Regions from separate parts of the Planococcus sp. 1R117A genome, predicted to be linked through region 2. Evidence: riboswitches for the same ligand, from Rfam matches in the RefSeq annotation. Region 2 holds a riboswitch; each other region holds the start of a gene.
What was found. A riboswitch is a leader RNA that binds a small molecule or an ion and turns the genes downstream of it on or off. The one in region 2 is predicted to bind S-adenosylmethionine.

Region 1: it holds a riboswitch for S-adenosylmethionine, as region 2 does, so the genes downstream of both, ACSFXN_RS15265 (MetQ/NlpA family ABC transporter substrate-binding protein) here and ACSFXN_RS17585 (bifunctional homocysteine S-methyltransferase/methylenetetrahydrofolate reductase) in region 2, are expected to answer to the same signal.
Region 3: it holds a riboswitch for S-adenosylmethionine, as region 2 does, so the genes downstream of both, ACSFXN_RS04235 (LLM class flavin-dependent oxidoreductase) here and ACSFXN_RS17585 (bifunctional homocysteine S-methyltransferase/methylenetetrahydrofolate reductase) in region 2, are expected to answer to the same signal.
Region 4: it holds a riboswitch for S-adenosylmethionine, as region 2 does, so the genes downstream of both, ACSFXN_RS09870 (methionine ABC transporter ATP-binding protein) here and ACSFXN_RS17585 (bifunctional homocysteine S-methyltransferase/methylenetetrahydrofolate reductase) in region 2, are expected to answer to the same signal.

Annotation. Positions count from the first base shown of each region.
Region 1 is NZ_JBPRLO010000005.1:110,720-114,931, reverse strand. It holds gene ACSFXN_RS15270 (metallophosphoesterase) at 1-804, shown strand; gene ACSFXN_RS15265 (MetQ/NlpA family ABC transporter substrate-binding protein) at 920-1,753, opposite strand; SAM riboswitch class I at 1,913-2,031, opposite strand; gene ACSFXN_RS15260 (alpha/beta hydrolase) at 2,209-3,111, opposite strand; gene ACSFXN_RS15255 (hypothetical protein) at 3,426-4,212, opposite strand, start outside.
Region 2 is NZ_JBPRLO010000007.1:39,563-43,774, forward strand. It holds gene ACSFXN_RS17575 (hypothetical protein) at 200-802, shown strand; gene ACSFXN_RS17580 (DUF6920 family protein) at 963-1,826, shown strand; SAM riboswitch class I at 1,982-2,088, shown strand; gene ACSFXN_RS17585 (bifunctional homocysteine S-methyltransferase/methylenetetrahydrofolate reductase) at 2,161-4,020, shown strand; gene metH (methionine synthase) at 4,001-4,212, shown strand, end outside.
Region 3 is NZ_JBPRLO010000001.1:915,898-920,109, reverse strand. It holds gene ACSFXN_RS04250 (MmgE/PrpD family protein) at 1-235, shown strand, start outside; gene ACSFXN_RS04245 (maltose acetyltransferase domain-containing protein) at 855-1,415, shown strand; gene ACSFXN_RS04240 (GNAT family N-acetyltransferase) at 1,501-2,049, opposite strand; SAM riboswitch class I at 2,372-2,478, shown strand; gene ACSFXN_RS04235 (LLM class flavin-dependent oxidoreductase) at 2,600-3,991, shown strand; gene ACSFXN_RS04230 (sodium:solute symporter family transporter) at 4,109-4,212, shown strand, end outside.
Region 4 is NZ_JBPRLO010000003.1:23,938-28,149, reverse strand. It holds gene ACSFXN_RS09875 (hypothetical protein) at 489-1,496, shown strand; SAM riboswitch class I at 1,599-1,707, shown strand; gene ACSFXN_RS09870 (methionine ABC transporter ATP-binding protein) at 1,774-2,787, shown strand; gene ACSFXN_RS09865 (methionine ABC transporter permease) at 2,777-3,448, shown strand; gene ACSFXN_RS09860 (MetQ/NlpA family ABC transporter substrate-binding protein) at 3,468-4,212, shown strand, end outside.

The DNA.
Region 1 (4,212 bases), on a different contig from region 2:
TTGAAAATCGCCGTTTTATCAGACATTCATGAAGGGTTAAACCGCAAAAAAACAGAAACAGATATTTTAGCCATAGTCGAACAATGGGTAAAAAACCACTCCCCCGACGTATTCATCGTGAGCGGAGATATAGCTGCCGGCCCTGAAAAAGGTTTGGCTCTTTTAAATCGGCTGCAAGACGGTTTTCCAGAAACCAAGCTATTATTCGTCCATGGCAACCACGATGTCTATGCGGAAGATTCCGCCGCTGCCTATTCCAAACTTCTCGAGTTCCGCGGAAATCTTGGCAACGGCCCTGTCCAATTGAACGAAGACTGGGTCGTAATCGACGATGGCGGCTGGTATGATTACACATTCGGCGTTGCGGGATTTACTGAACAGCAATTTGCCAAAGGCACATTCGGCAGCTTTACGTGGCCGGATAAAACGTATGCCCACTGGCCAGTAACCGACTCTGCCTTGACGGAGCAGTATACCGCAAAACTGGAGAACTGGCTCAAAGAATATCGCGGCAAAAACATCATCCTGGTCACTCATGTTGTACCGTTCGCTCATTTTCTGCAAGTGAAGGAAGATCCGAGCTGGGATTTCTTCAATGCCATGATGGGAAGTTCCCGCTTTGGCGAACTGGCGATGGAATACCAGGTCAAAAAGCTTATTTTTGGCCATACCCATACACGCTATCATGAACATTATAAAAACATTGAAGTAATCTGCAATCCGCTCGGCTATTACCCGCATGAATGGAACCTGCAGTCAGCTGAAGAAGAAATCGCATCAACGATTAAAATGATTGAAATTTAAAGAATTGTGCTATCCGCCTACTCCCTTTTTCGGACCTGCGAATACTGGCCAATACCGTTAAACAAAAAAAGCCGCCTTCGATGGATTCCATCGAAGGCGGCTTTCTCATTAAGTTTTACCAAGAAGGAATAAGCGATCCCGCAAACTCTTTTTCAATGAATTGTTTTACTTCATCGCTATGGTACAGTTCAAGGAATTGCTTGATCGCTTCATCGTCTTTGTTTTCAGTGCGTGATGCAACAAGATTGACGAAAGGCGAGTCGCTTGGTTCGATGAAAATCGAATCTTCTGCTGGCACAAAGCCCGCTTCAAGCGCGAAATTGGTATTGATGGCTGCTGCATCCAGCTCGTTCAATTGGCGTGGAATTTGAGCAGAGTCCAGTTCGATAAACTCGTAGTTGTTTTTATTTTCAGCGATATCCATTACCGTCGCCTGCAAGCCAACGCCTTCCTTCACTTTAAGAAGGCCCGCTTTTTCGAACAAAGCTAGAGCCCGTCCACTATTGGTCGGATCACTCGGCAAACCGATTTTTGCTCCTTCCGGCAGTTCGCTGACATCTTTGTAGTCTAATGAATAAATGCCCATCGGAAACGTTACCGTATCACCGACGCGGACCAAATCCAAGTCCCGGCTTTTTTTCATTTCTTCAAAAAACGGTTCCGTCTGGAATGAGTTCAAGTCAATTTCCTCTTCTGCTAACGCAACATTCGGCATTACGTAGTCAGAGAACACTTTCGTTTCAATAGTGAAGTCCAGTCCTTGCTCTTCTGCAAGTTCCGCAACTTTTTCGACGAGCTCTTCATGCGGACCTCCGGTTACGCCGACCGTTAAAACACCATCACTGACAAGGCTTTCCGCTTCTTTAGTTGATGCCTCTTCACCACTTCCGCAAGCTCCTAAAACTGCTGCTGACAAAACCAGTACACTTCCTGCTATCCATTTCTTCATGTCATTTCCCCTTTTCCTGTTTCTTTTTCATTGCCAGTGTGGCCAGTAAAACCTTCAACTGCATGCAGCCGTTGTAATGACAACCCGCTTCCTTTTCTGTGAAAAATAAAAATGCCTCTCTTAAAAGAGAGGCATTCAAAAAAGTTTGAGTTTACACCTCTCTTATTTTCCAAAATACCAAGTATTTTGCAGGATGTAGCACCTTTTCATGGTCGTTCAAAACCTTGAATGGTTGCCGGGCTTCACAGGGCCAGTCCCTCCGCCGCTCTTCATAAGAGATTTACATATTTAATTTATATTTTCATACTATTTCAATATAACGCAAAAAGCAAGACCCATTTTGTTTATTGTGAATTTTAGCAATAAAGAACCAGATTGAAATACCACTTAGGTTTAGAATTTCCATTGATAAAGGAAAGCATTTTTTTTGTCTCTCTGCTTTCTTTAAATCAGTCTCACAAATGCTCCTTGAACCACTCAATTTGTGGTGGCAGAAAATCCGACAATCCTGGGTCTACATAGGCACTATAGTGGCCGCCGGGAAGAACCACTAATTTTTTAGGCTCATGTGCTTTTTGAAAAGCTTCTATGGTTAAATCCGCTGTCGCCAACATATCATTTTCTGCCACCAACATTAATAAAGGTGTCGGGGAAATACGCTCAATCGTGCTGCTCGGGCTATATTCCAAAAGAGCTTCCATTGTTTCAAGCGTAATTCTATTTTCCCAATTTGGTGCAATCGTGTTCCCTGTTTCAGTAAACCAGTCAAAAGCCTCTGGAATCGGCAAAGCACTTACTTCACCCTCTGGTGCAACTACCGGCACATACTGGTGCTCCGCTCCCATATAACGGGCCAGACGGTAAGCACTTAGATTTTGGACGAATCCATGGAATATGTCATTTCTCATTAACCGTTGAGCACTCTTCCATCCGTTTACCACGGGAGCTTGGGCTACGACAACTTTCACCCGTGGATCTATTGCTGCCAAATGCAATACATGAGCTCCACTGTAGCCAGCTCCCCATATGCCAATTCGATTTTCATCTACTTGATCATGAGTTGAAATCCAGCTGATTGCATTTCTATAATCTTTATGCTGCTCTGCAGGAATCACATGCTGCCTTGGCTCCCCTTCACTTTCCCCGATAAATCGGTAATCAAAAACCAATACGGCAAAACCTGCCTCTGCAAATTTTTCCGCAAAGTTCTTCAAATGCATCTCTTTCACCGCATTAAATCCATGCGCCATGACAATCGCCGGTTTTTTGCTAAGCTCTCCTCCTTCCGGAACGTACAACCAGCCCTTACAATTTAACCCTTCGCTTACGAACGTAACATCATTCTTGATAACCTTCATTTCATCCCTCCTTTGGAATTTATTATTTCGAAAATATAGCAAAAACTTCCTCTTTCTAAATGTATCAGAAAAATCAGATAATTAATATAAAGGATTGATTATTGTACGGGTCAATTGAAGGAGAATTCTTTTTAAAGAATCTGTTTAGTATTTTTCATTACCAAACCTAGCGGAGCTGCCAGAATTCAGCCTGTCTTATATTCTTCTAAAACATTAAGTTTTGATCCATACCCCATCATGCCCAATCATTCTGCAACAAAGGAAAGCGCAAAAAAGGACCAAGAGTTTCCTCTAAGTCCCTGAAGGTTTTCCCATTATTTGTTCTTGTATTCCGTCACAATCGTGCCAATAAGAATTCCCATTACTCGGCCTTTGAACGCATCCGGTACGGATTCACCGGTTGGGTTTTTGTAATACAAAAGATTGGCTTCTTCGTTATATGTAAAGCCAAGATTCATTAAGTTCGTTTTTAACGGCTCCGGCAATTGGTCGCTGCCTGTCACTTCTTTAAAGTAAGGTGTCGTATAGATCGAAACATCGACATCATCCAAGCTGGATTCGAGAACGAATAGATCTGTATCACTTTTCACAATCCATTGGCCTTTAGAGCTGACTGCTAATTGCATATGTTCCAAAGTGGAAATGCCCTCCAGATTAACCCCAAAAATCTGATTGATCAGCACACGGCTCTCTGCGCCAGTGAGTGCGTAATCGTGATCTTTCAGATAGCGGTCCATCACTTCATTCTTCGCCATTTCCATAATCCGTGCATCTTGCTTAGTCGATGCCGGTTCTTCGTTCAAGGAAACACGCAAGCTTTCCATCACATCTGTAGGATAGCTGGCCAATTTGCTGCCATAATCCATCTTCGAAACGTAGTTCAGATCGATATCAAAGATTTCTTTTACCGCCAGCCGAACTTCATTGCCTTTGACCTTTTTGCCAAATGAAGCTAAGTAACGGTCCATGACGTTCACTTTCGGCATCGTTTGAATCACAGCATCTACTTGGGTTGACTTAGCATTTGCTCCTAAACTAACCCGGACCGCTTTCATTACCTTTTTCGAATACTTCGTATCCTGTTCAATATGCTGCGCTTCG
Region 2 (4,212 bases):
CCGCGATAAAGGCGGCATGGATGGTCTTCCCGGAATATTTTATAGACTCCTTCTTGATTGCTCATTATAATTAGAAAAGTGGAAATTTTCATTATTTTCGTATAAACACAAGGAGTTAGTTGGGGTAAGGTTAAAAAATGCTTAAACGTTAATAAGTTTGTCTAATAAGGAAAGATGTTAACTAAAGGAGATCAATGATATGAAATGGCTGCCTACACGCAAAAACAAAATTGAAGCTTTTTGGAGATGGTTCGAGAAGAACGAAGAGACCTATTTTGAATTGGCTGAAGAAAATCGGGAAGAGCTGTTTGATGAACTGCAGCAAAAGCTTCAGAAAGTGAATAAGCACCTCGTTTTTGAGTTCAGTGCAGAGCCGGAAAACGGAAAACGCGAATTCATTATCAGTGCAGACGGTATGGTCGAGGCTTTTGATGCTGTGTTTGATTTGCAGGAAGCAGCGCCGGAACTTGAGCGTTTCGAAATCATTGCGTTCAGGCAGCCTTCACTGGAAGAATTCAGCGTCCATTACGGAAACAAGGAATTGACGTGGGAAGATGTTTATTACACCGCTCTACAGGATATAGAGCAGGAAGAAGTCAATATGATGCTGTATATCAAAGGGCTGACAGAGGAAAATGAAGAGGAAATTATTCCGCTCGTCTTCATCCTTTTAGACTCGGTGATTGGAGAATACAATACGGGGGTGCATGTGGGAAGAGTTGAGTTCCATCCGTTTGAAGCGCATCCGAATGCCCGGCCGCTTCATACGTTAAAAGAATTCTTTCCGGTGGAGAGCAGTTGAAATCCAGTAAATGATCAGGACATAAAAGCCCTAGGAAGGACTGAAGTGGAGAAATCAAATGCTTTGGATGAAATAACTCGCGTAAAGCTTTTTTACTGACAGGAAAATCATGCCCGATGTCGTATATAAGGTAGTAATGCAAAAATGGAGGTGCTGTAAGATGAGGAAGAGAGTGGCGATTTCACTTTCCGTCGTTGCTGTGGCCGCGTTATATAAAGGGGCGCTGTGGAATTTCAGCAGCCAGAGCAAGAAACAAATTGAGCAGCAGCTGGCAAAAGTGCCGGATGCAGAGCCGCAAAAAGTTACAGAAGAGATGCTGAAGCAGCTTCCGGCACCTGTGCAAAAATGGCTGGCAAATGCAGGGATCGTAGGAAAGGACCAAATCCGCACTGTATTTCTAAGGCAAACTGGCTGGATGAGGTTGAAGCCGGAACAGCAGGAGTGGACAAAAGCTGAAGCTGAACAGACCATTACAACTGATCCGCCGTCATTCACTTGGACAGTGAAGATGAACATGCTGCCTTTTATCCAAATCGTGGGCCGGGACAGTTTCGAATCTGGAAAATCTGAATTGCTCATTAAAGCGGCGGGGCTATTTCCAGTCGCCCGAGAAGCGGATAATGATAAAACCGATCAATCGGCATTGCAGCGTTATTTAATGGAAGTGTCCTGGTATCCGACCGCCGCCATCAGCCCTTATATTACATGGGAAGAAATTGATGGAAACACGGCTAGGGCGACAATGGATTATCAAGGGGTATCAGGTTCAGCGACCTATCATTTTAAGGAAGACGGCGAGCTGGAAAAAATTATCGCTCTTCGGTATAAGGACAGCAGCCCAGAGGCGCCTCTTGTACCTTGTGTTGCCGAAATCAAAGAACATCACAGCGCGGGCGGGATTAAAGTTCCTTCTAAAATCGAAATCACGTGGCAATTGGAAGAAGGAGATTTTACTTGGTACAAATTCGAAGTTCATGCAGCAGAGTTTGATCCAATACAAGCGGCAAAAAATACACCGCTTTGAGAAAGTTAACACTTCAACACAGAAAGTTCTTTCTTTTTCGACAAATCAACTTGACCTGAGGCCTGGATACAGTTACGATTTAAAGATATAAATTGAAAATTCAATCAGATGGACTCCAACTGCCTGTTAAAATGGAATAACAACTGAATAGTGAATTCTTATCGAGAGAAGTCGAGGGACTGGCCCTATGAAGCTTCAGCAACCAGCCATGAATGGTCAGGTGCTAATTCCAGCAGGCATGCAAATGTCTGGCAGATGAAAAGGAACGAGTTTATTAATCGTAAAGCCTTCTTTTTCAAAGATGGCTTTTTTTGTATATTTAGGAGGCGAAAGCATGGGTTTATTAGATGAGCTAAAGACGAGAATATTGACGGCAGACGGAGCAATGGGAACGTTATTATATTCATACGGCATTGAATACTGCAACGAGGAATTGAATTTGCAGCGGCCGGAAATCATCGAAAAGATCCATCAGGAATACATTCAGGCCGGTGCAGATATCATCCAGACCAATACGTATGGCGGCAATGCCTTGAAACTTGCGCGTTATGGGCTGGAGCATCAAGTGAAAGAAATCAACGAATCGGCAATCCGCATTGCAAAACGGGCGGCCGCTCCGGGCGGGCAATTTGTCTTTGGGACAATCGGCGGCATCCGGGGCATCCGGAAAAGCGATGCGACTTTGCAGGAAATCATCACGATGGTGGACCAGCAAGCAAGCTATTTGCTGGCAGGAGACCCGGATGCCTTGTTACTTGAGACATATTATGATTTTGAAGAACTGGCTGAAACCGTTACCCATCTACGGAAAGTGACCAATGTGCCGTTGATTGCCCAAGTGTCCATGCACGAGCCGGGCATCTTGCAAAACGGCCTGGCTTTGAATGACGCCTTGCATCAACTGGAAGAATTAGGTGCAGATATTGTCGGCGTCAATTGCCGGTTGGGGCCTCACCATACGATTCAGGCGCTGGAAGAAGTGGCGTTGCCGAAAAAAGCTTACCTTTCGGCTTATCCGAACGCCAGCTTATTGGATCTTGAAAATGGCCGGGTGGTTTATGAATCGGAAGCAGATTATTTCGGACGCGCAGGTTTATTATTAAGAGAAGAAGGGGCACGCTTGATCGGCGGCTGTTGCGGCACGACGCCAAAACACATCGAAGCGCTAAAAAAACGCATCGGCAATTTAAAACCGATTACTGAAAAAGAAGTAGTTAGGAAAAAGCCGATTGTCATTCGCGAAGCAGAAGCACTTGAAGAGGCTCAGCTTCATGAAAAAGCGAAAACGGAGCGTACCATTATTGTGGAATTGGATACGCCGAAACATTTGGATATTACAAAATTCATCGAAGGGTCAAAAGCGCTGAGTGCAGCAGGAGTAGACGCAGTTACGATGGCGGACAATTCACTTGCCTCTCCAAGGGTCAGCAATTTGGCGATGGGCGCCATTTTGAAACACCAGGAACAAATCCGTCCGCTTGCACACATAACATGCCGTGATCGGAACTTGATCGGCTTGCAGTCGCATTTGATGGGACTGGATGCCCTCGGAATCCATGACATCCTGGCAGTAACGGGAGATCCGACAAAAGTGGGCGATTTTCCTGGAGCGACCAGTGTTTATGATGTCTCGAGCCTGGAATTGATCCAGTTGATCAAAAAGCTGAATGAGGGCATTTCATTTTCGGGGAAACCGCTGCGCAAAAAAGCGAACTTCTCCGTCGCCGCTGCGTTCAACCCGAATGTCCGGGTGCTTGACCGGGCAGTGTCGCGTTTGGAGAAGAAAATTGAAAGCGGCGCGGATTATTTCATTTCGCAGCCGGTTTATACGAAAGAGAAAATCATTGAAATTTATGAAGCGACCAAGCATCTGGATACGCCGATTTTCCTCGGAGTAATGCCTTTGACGAGCATCCGCAGTGCCGAATTCCTGCATAATGAAGTGCCGGGCATCAAGTTATCGGAAGACGCGCTCGAGCGGATGCGCGCTTGCGGCGATGATAAAGACTGGGCCAGCGCAGAAGGCATCCAAATCGCCAAAGAACTGATTGATACAGCAGCGAAATTATTCAATGGCATTTACTTGATCACGCCATTTTTCCGCTATGATATGTCTTTGGAATTGATCGATTATATCCGCCAACTTGATAGACAGAAAGAGAGCGATCGCAGCCATGTCCAAACAGCTAATTGAACAACTTGAAAAAAGAATTTTAATTATTGACGGAGCTATGGGAACGATGATTCAGAATGCTGATTTATCAGCAGAAGATTTCGGCGGAGAGCAGCTCGACGGCTGCAACGAGTATTTGAATATCGTCCGTCCGGATGTGATCGAAAGCGTCCACTATGCTTATTTAGAAGCGGGCGCGGATATTATCTGTAC
Region 3 (4,212 bases), on a different contig from region 2:
TTTCCTGAAAGACGGCAGCACAATCGAGCATATCGTGAAAAATGCGACAGGCAGCATTGAAAACCCGATGACCGACGAAGACTTGGCCAGAAAGTTCAATAACCTGACCCATCCGATCATCGGCGCTGAACGTGCGAACAAACTTCGGACAGCGATGTACATCATCGATGAAAAAGCGGATTTGTCGGAATTGATCGAATTGACGAAAGCCGATACTGAAAAAATATACAATTGATACAAAAAGAGAAAGATAGAACTTCTATGGGTGATAATCCCTTAACCGATATTCCGCTAACCAGATGGGAAGACATTGGCCGAGGTTTGTGAAGCCAAGTCTTTGCGACGAAGCAGCGAAGCGATGCAGGAGCAGTACGGTTTTCTCCGCTGGTTGGCTCCATATCTAAGGAGCAGGAACAAACATTAAAGAGCTTTCCGAATCAGCTCCCTATTCCAGAGAATCTCTAAAGGTAACAAAAGGAAGCTGAATGTAGCGGAAGGCGGCGACTCCTGTGGGAATAGGGCGAGTCCTGAGACCCCGCAGGGAATGAACGGGGCAAAAGCAATTTGCCCCGTTCATTTGCGACGAAGCTAGCGCAGCGATGCAGGAGCACAAGGTCTTCGCCAGCGAGCGAGGAGGCTTAGGGCCGCACCCCACGGAAAGCGTCCGTCCTAGAGCGAAATGAAAAAAGAGAATAAGAGTTTCTCGACAGCCTAAGAAAGAGCCTTTAAAACAAAGGCTCTTTCTTAGGCTGTCTCCGAGGTTCATTTATCTATGGCAATTGATTTTTTTCTGTAGCCATTTGGCTGGAGAAGTAAGATGATATAAAAAAGAGCCATAGATGGGAGAGGATCACATGAGAAGCGAGAAAGAGAAAATGCTGCTAGGTGCGCTTTACGATGCGACTGACCCTGAACTGCTGAGTGACAGACTCCAGGCGCGGAGATTGACCCGGCTGTTCAATCAGTCATTGGAAACGGATGCCAACAGAAGAACCGGCTTATTAAAGGAACTGTTTGGGTCAACGGGAAACAAACTGGAAGTCGAACCGGTATTCCACTGCAATTACGGCTATAACATCCATGTTGGCGAGAATTTCTACGCTAATTTTGACTGCGTCTTATTGGATGTCTGCGAAATCCGGATCGGAGCAAACTGTATGATGGGGCCGGGCGTCCATATTTACACAGCGACACATTCGCTGAATGCGAAAGAACGAAACGCAGGATTGGAGTTCGGGAAGCCGGTTGCGATCGGAGCAAATGTCTGGATCGGCGGACGGGCTGTGATTAATCCTGGCATAACAATCGGGGACAACACCGTCATCGCTTCCGGTGCGGTTGTTACGAAAGACGTGCCGGCGGGTGTCTTTGTCGGAGGAAATCCGGCAAGAGTCATCAAACAACTGGAACAATAGCCAGTGAAAAATACTAATAAAACTGCAGCAATTTCTGCAACATTAAAACAGTCCAGCATCTCACTCGATGCCGGACTGTTGGTATTCAGTTTTCAAAATGAATTGCTTCCCATTCCGGGCGCAAAGTGCCCATCACGATGACGTCAAAGCGTTTGCCATCGCGGTACACCATCGAGCGTTTGCGGCCCTCCACTTGAAAACCTGCTTTCTCATAAGCCCGGATACCGCCTTTATTGTACTCGATCACTTCCAGGCCGACCCGATCCAGGTTCAATTCATGAAAAGCGTAGCGGAGAATCAGCTTTAGCGCATCCGATCCGTAGCCTTTGCTGCGGTCTGCAGCATCCCCGATGCCGATGGCCATCATCCCGGCGCGGTTATTCCATTCAATCGAATGGATGACGGTAAAGCCGATCAAACGGTCCCCGTCAATTGTTCTTAGCCGGAAATAGGCTTCATTAGGATTTGGCGCACCTTCGCTTGCCAGTTGCTCCCGGTTGCGGGGAAGGGCGAACTCCGTATCGATATTCCGCATATAGTCAGCGTCTTCTCCCCATTTCAGCATAATGTCTGTGTCTTCTTCTCGCGGCAGTGAAAGCTTCAGCTTTTCTCCGGTAAAAAGGTTTGAAGTAATGGTTGTCATGTCAGCCTCCTTAGCGTTTGTGATTTTTGCACACCTCATTTATTGAAAACCTGCCTATTGTACGCAATAACCTCAACCCCTTAACCTCTAGTACTTTCATCTTAGAGTTTTTGAAAATGGATGGCAATAAACAATGTGAAAAAAGTTTGCAGTAAAATAAAAAGATTGAGAATTTTTGAAAGCGCTTTAAAAGGCGCAAGGAAAAGGTTTCATAGATAATCTGTAAATGAATACCATAAAAATAGTCGAACAATTTAAAATGTTTGGTTGACTTCTTGATTTCCTAGTATTATGATTGGATTTAAATTTAATAATCTTATCCAGAGAAGCCGAGGGACTGGCCCGTTGACGCTTCAGCAACCTCTGACATTTGTCAGAAAGGTGCTAATTCCAGCAAGATTTTTTCTTGGGAGATAAGAGAGCGGATCCTGTCCATTTATGCAGCCCTCTTTTCTCGTTCGTTGAGAAAAAGAGGGCTTTTTATATTTTTCAGCAGACGGCACCGCACAAATTTAATGAATAAAAATGAGGAGGAATATATATGACGAAGAAACGGATTTACTTGAACGCATTTGAAATGGTGTGTGCGGGTGGGCATCAGTCCCCTGGATTATGGGTGCATGAAGACGATCGTTCCCATACCTACACTGACAGTGAATACTGGATTGAACTTGCCAAGCTGTTGGAAAAAGGGAAATTCGATGCGGTGTTCCTGGCGGACGTGCTGGGTACTTATGATGTTTATAATGGCTCCCGGGATGCTGCGCTTCGCAACGCGGTCCAGTCTCCAGTCAATGATCCGCTGCTGGTCGTGCCGCTGATGTCATCGGTCACCAAACATTTGAGTTTCGGTGTTACCGCTTCGGTCAGTCATGAACATCCTTATACATTTGCGCGGCGCATGTCGACATTGGATCATTTGACGAAAGGGCGCATCGGTTGGAATGTCGTGACTTCCTATCTGAAAAGCGCGGCACTCAATATTGGGCTCGAAGACCAGATGAACCACGATCAGCGCTACGATTTTGCAGCGGAGTACTTGGAAGTCTGCTATAAGCTATGGGAAGGAAGCTGGGAAGACGGCGCCGTCGTCCGTGATAAACAGGCGAAAGTATACACCGACCCGTCAAAAGTGCACGACATCCGGCATGAAGGGGAATATTTCAAAGTTCCTGGAGCTCATTTGTCGGAACCGTCGCCGCAGCGTACGCCGGTTCTGTTCCAGGCAGGCGCTTCACCGCGCGGCCGTGAGTTTGCGGCAAAGCATGCGGAATCGGTGTTCACAGCCGGCCCGACCACCCAAGTCGTGAAAAAAGGGGTAACCGCATTGCGTGAACGCATCCAGGCAAACGGCCGCAATCCAGAAGACGTCATCGTCTACACAACGTTCACCGCCATCGTTGGAAAAACAGAAGCGGAAGCGCAAGCGAAATACGAGGAACTGAAAAGCTATGTCAGCTATGAAGGGGCCCTTGCACTTCTCGGCGGCTGGACGGGCATCGATTTTTCCGGATACGATCCAGACGAAACTTTGGAATATATCCAAAGCAACGCCATGCAATCGGCAGTCGAAGTGTTTACGCGCGCCGACCCGGACCGCAAATGGACCATCCGTGAACTTGCCACGTTTGTCGGAATTGGCGGCAGAGGGCCGGTTGCAGTAGGGACGCCGGAACAAATCGCGGATGAAATCGAACATTGGGTGGAAGAAACAGGTGTCGATGGCTTCAACCTTGCTTATACCCTTGCCCCTGGAAGTTTCGTGGACTTTGTCGAACTTGTCATTCCGGTCTTGCAGGAGCGCGGCCTTGTCCAAAAAGAATATGCAGAAGGCACGTACCGCGAAAAAATTTACGGCAAAGGCCAGACCGGATTGAAAGAAACGCATCCTGGTGCCAGCTATAAGCAATTGCATCAGCCAATTGAAAACTAGAAGGGGGAATGGACATGATTACAGCTTACTGGATCAGTGTCGCGGTTTTCTGGATCGCCGGACTGACTCTATGGAATAAAATCTATCCAAAACCGAAACGGAAAGGAGAAGATGGCAATGCGTGAAGACACAACATGGTTGCTTCCATTTATCATCGTAATGCTTATTGGCTATTTTGCATGGACGACTTGGCTCGGTAAGAAAGGCGCTGTTCACAGCGG
Region 4 (4,212 bases), on a different contig from region 2:
TTGAAGAAAAAGAAGGGGAACAGAAAGTATTCTAGCAGGGAAAGATAGTAAACGAGATTGAAAGGAAAGTATTTTCGCCCGAAAGGAAAGTAAATCCGTATACTGGAACTAACTTTCTCTCCAGAGCCTAATAAATTACATCAAAAAAGGCTTTTCAGCAGAAAATTATGGCAGGATGTCTGGGCAGTGAACAGCGGACTGGAAAAGTTGCAGTGATTAATGAACGGAGGGTATAAGGCTTTAAAACGATATGCTTTTTATAGGTTCATATACCTCTATAAATGATCATCTTAATAATTCTTTTACAATAAAATTATCTTTTGCCCTATTGTGTATCTTTTCAAGCATTGGTATCATGAAAAACGATGCAAGTTTAATATAAATGTAAAATATATCTTATTTTATTTTTCGTCAAAACAAATATATATCAAAAATACATGAAATACATCAAGTTTCAAGTTGTTCAGTATTTATTCGGGAGGAACACCATGCGCTTTCAGGGAATCAGTTTAGAAGAACTAGAAGAATTAGAGCAAGAACTGCTGGGCCTTGGCGAAACCAAGCTCGGCGGTTTAAGCTATTCCAAGATAGAAGTGTACGATGCCATGCACAGCCAATTAGAGGCGCTGGTGCAAGACGATGAAGATTATCGCGCTTATTATAGCTACATCAAGAAAAAGTTAGTATCCTACTTATTGCGCTATGGCATGCACACGTACACGGATCATCTAACCATCTATGAGGATACGGAAAAGGTTCTGAAAAAAGTTCTTTCTTACGATTCCCAAAATCCGATTGCGGCTTATCGCCTCGGCTTTTTGGCTTACCGTTCAGGTATCCATAGCGAAGCGGTGATGTACCTCCAGCAGGCACTGAGCAGCCAGACTTTTTATACCGACAAGCGCTTTTTGCTGAACGCTGAACAAATCAGCCGCGCCGTCCTGTATTTGACGAATAGTGCTCTGCATACCGCCATCCAAGGTGAAGTGCCTTCGAGCGACATAATTTCCACCAGCTATACATCGTTGCCGACGCAGCTTTGCTACAACGACGGCATGCTGAAGAGCCACGCTTACCGAATCGTGACGCCTTTCGGTGCTGTGCTTTGCTCGGAAGAAGAAAGCGGCGAGCAGCAGATGAAGGATGTCATTTCACTGAAATTCAATAAATTTGGCGCTCTCTTGACCTACAATGGCATTTCGGAACAGCTGTCACCTGTCCAAGCCAATGTACTGCGCTATCTATTGGTGAAAACCCGCCGCGGTGAAGCGGCAACTCCATGGTCGCTGAAAGACTACTTCCTGTTTACGCATGTCATCACAGGCGTTCCGGAAAAAACATTTTCATTAGTGGTTGCAGAAGTGAAGCGAATCATGGCTGAAATGGAAATTCCAGCGTCGATAAAAGTGGCGGAAGATGAGAAATCCGGGTATTATTTTGACGGTTCGTCGCCATTCGTGGTAATCGACCGAGTGGATGAGGAACTGTCCCTCTAGCAGCCAGATTGAAGCCGATGGTTGAATTTTATTAATAAAGGTTTGACAGTAGTCACAATCTTTAATACTATTAGAAACATATTAAACACAATTGCATATGGAACATTATCAAGAGAGACCGAGGGACAGGCCCTATGACGTCCAGCAACCTACAGAGCGATCTGAGAAGGTGCTAATTCCTGCAGAATGATTTCATTCTGAGAGATAAGCCTAATCCATTCGGTGCCTCTTTCTTTATGAAAGAGGCATTTTTTATTGGCAAAAAAGGAGGGACACCATGATCAGCATCACGAATCTTTCAAAAGGCTATCAAACGAAAAAAGGAATGGTTACTGGAGTCGATAACGTCACGCTGACAATCAACGAAGGCGAGGTGTTCGGGATCGTCGGCTACTCAGGGGCTGGGAAAAGCTCCTTGCTTCGCTGCATGAACTTGCTGGAGCGCCCGACAAGCGGCGAAATTAAAGTTGACGGCTTGGATTTGGCCAAACTGAAAGGTGAAAAGCTGCGGCAAGCCAGGCTGAAAATCGGTATGATCTTTCAGCATTTTTACTTGATCAGCCAAAAGACCGTGGCTGAAAATATCGCTTTTGCATTGAAAGCGGCCAAGTTGCCAAAAGGGCAAATAGCGAAACGCGTCGACGAACTGCTCAACATGGTCGGCTTGACCGATAAGAAAGACGTCTATCCGGCACAGTTGAGCGGCGGCCAAAAGCAGCGTGTCGGCATTGCCCGGGCATTAGCAAATAACCCGTCCGTTCTGCTGTGCGATGAAGCCACATCCGCCCTCGACCCAAATACAACCTTATCGATTTTGCGGCTGCTGAAAAAAATCAACCGGGAGCTGAACATCACCATCGTGTTAATCACCCATGAAATGAATGTCGTGAAAGAAATCTGCGACCGCATGGCAGTGATGCAAGACGGCCGTGTCATCGAAGAAGGAGAAGTCTACGATTTGTTCTCAGCTCCGAAAGCGGAACTGACCAAGGAATTTATCTCATCGGTCGTATCGTTCGATGTGCCGCAGCCGATCCTTGCAGCTTGTACGGGACGTGTCATCAAAGTGCAGTTCAAGGGAGCGGTCGCCGGAGAAGGCGTCATCACCGATACGGTTCAGAACTTTGACGTCAAAGGGAATTTTCTCCATGGCTCAATCGAATATATACAGGAAAAGCCTCTTGGCTTGTTCTTGATGGAAATACAAGGCAGGGCCGATAACATTCACCGGGCCATCACTTATATGGAAGGCCGGGGAGCAAATGTGGAGGTGATTGCAAATGGGATTTGATTTTCAGCATATGATGGAATTGTGGCCGGACATCTCGAAAGCGTTCGGCGAAACTTTATATATGATCGGCGTGTCTCTCGCTATTGCGATCGTCATCGGCTTGCCGCTCGGCATCGTATTGTTTGTTACTGACAAAGGCTTGTTTTTGCAAAACCGTTTCATCAAATCCGTGTTAGGGTTTGCCGTCAATATGATCCGGTCGATTCCGTTTATCATCTTGCTTGTCGCTTTGATTCCACTTACAAAACTGTTGGTCGATTCCACAATCGGCCCAGCAGCAGCGAGCGTATCGCTGTCGGTTGCCGCGATTCCATTTTTCGCCCGTATCGTCGAGACGTCACTGCGTGAAATCGATAAAGGCGTCATCGAAGCAGCGGTTGCTGTCGGCGCCACGCCATGGATGATCATCAAAGATGTGCTGCTGCCGGAAGCGAAAGCCGGCATCATCCAAGGGATTACCATCACCATCATTTCACTCGTCGCTTACTCTGCGATGGCTGGAGTGGTCGGAGGCGGCGGCATCGGCGACTTGGCGATCCGCTTCGGCTATTACCGCTATGACAACACCATCATGATCGTCACCGTCGTCATCTTGATTGTTCTTGTCCAAATCCTTCAGCAATTGGGAGACTGGACTTCTAAAGCAGTAGACAAACGATAAATAAGGGAGAGAACCTCACATGAAAAAATTCTTATTGCCAGCTATCCTGCTCGTACTACTGACATTGCTCGCTGCTTGCGGCGGCGAAGAATCCAGCGCCGACAGCAAGTCCATCAAACTTGGCGGCACAGCCGGCCCATACAGCGATATGCTGACCCAAGCATTCAAACCGGCTCTTGAAGAAAAAGGCTATACAGTAGAAATCGTTGAATTCAGTGATTACATCCAGCCGAATAACGCTTTGGACACCGGGGATCTGGACGCTAACTTATTCCAGCACTCGGTTTACCTGGAAAACTTTTCGAAAGAAAACGGCATGGATTTGACCGGATTGATTACAGTGCCGACGGCTCCAATGGGTATTTATTCCAATAAATATGACTCAATCGAAGAAATTAAAGATGGTTCGACCATCGCCATCCCGAACGATCCGGTCAACGCTGCCCGGACATTCTTAATACTGCAGGATCACGGCTTGATCACTTTGAACCCCGATGCAGAGGAACTGACAGTTTCAGAAAAAGACATCGAAACAAACACGAAAAATCTGGTGTTCCAGCCGATCGAAGCCGGTGGATTGCCGCGTGCAGTTGAAAGCTCAGACTTGGCAGCTGTTCCAGGGAACTTCGCATTAGCGGCTGATATGGACTTGCTAGAGGCATTGGTTCTTGAAAACATGCCGGACCGATACCGCAACTTGGTAGCAGTTAAAACCGAAAACAAAGACACGCAGCTTTCAAAAGATCTGGTGGAAATCGTAGAAT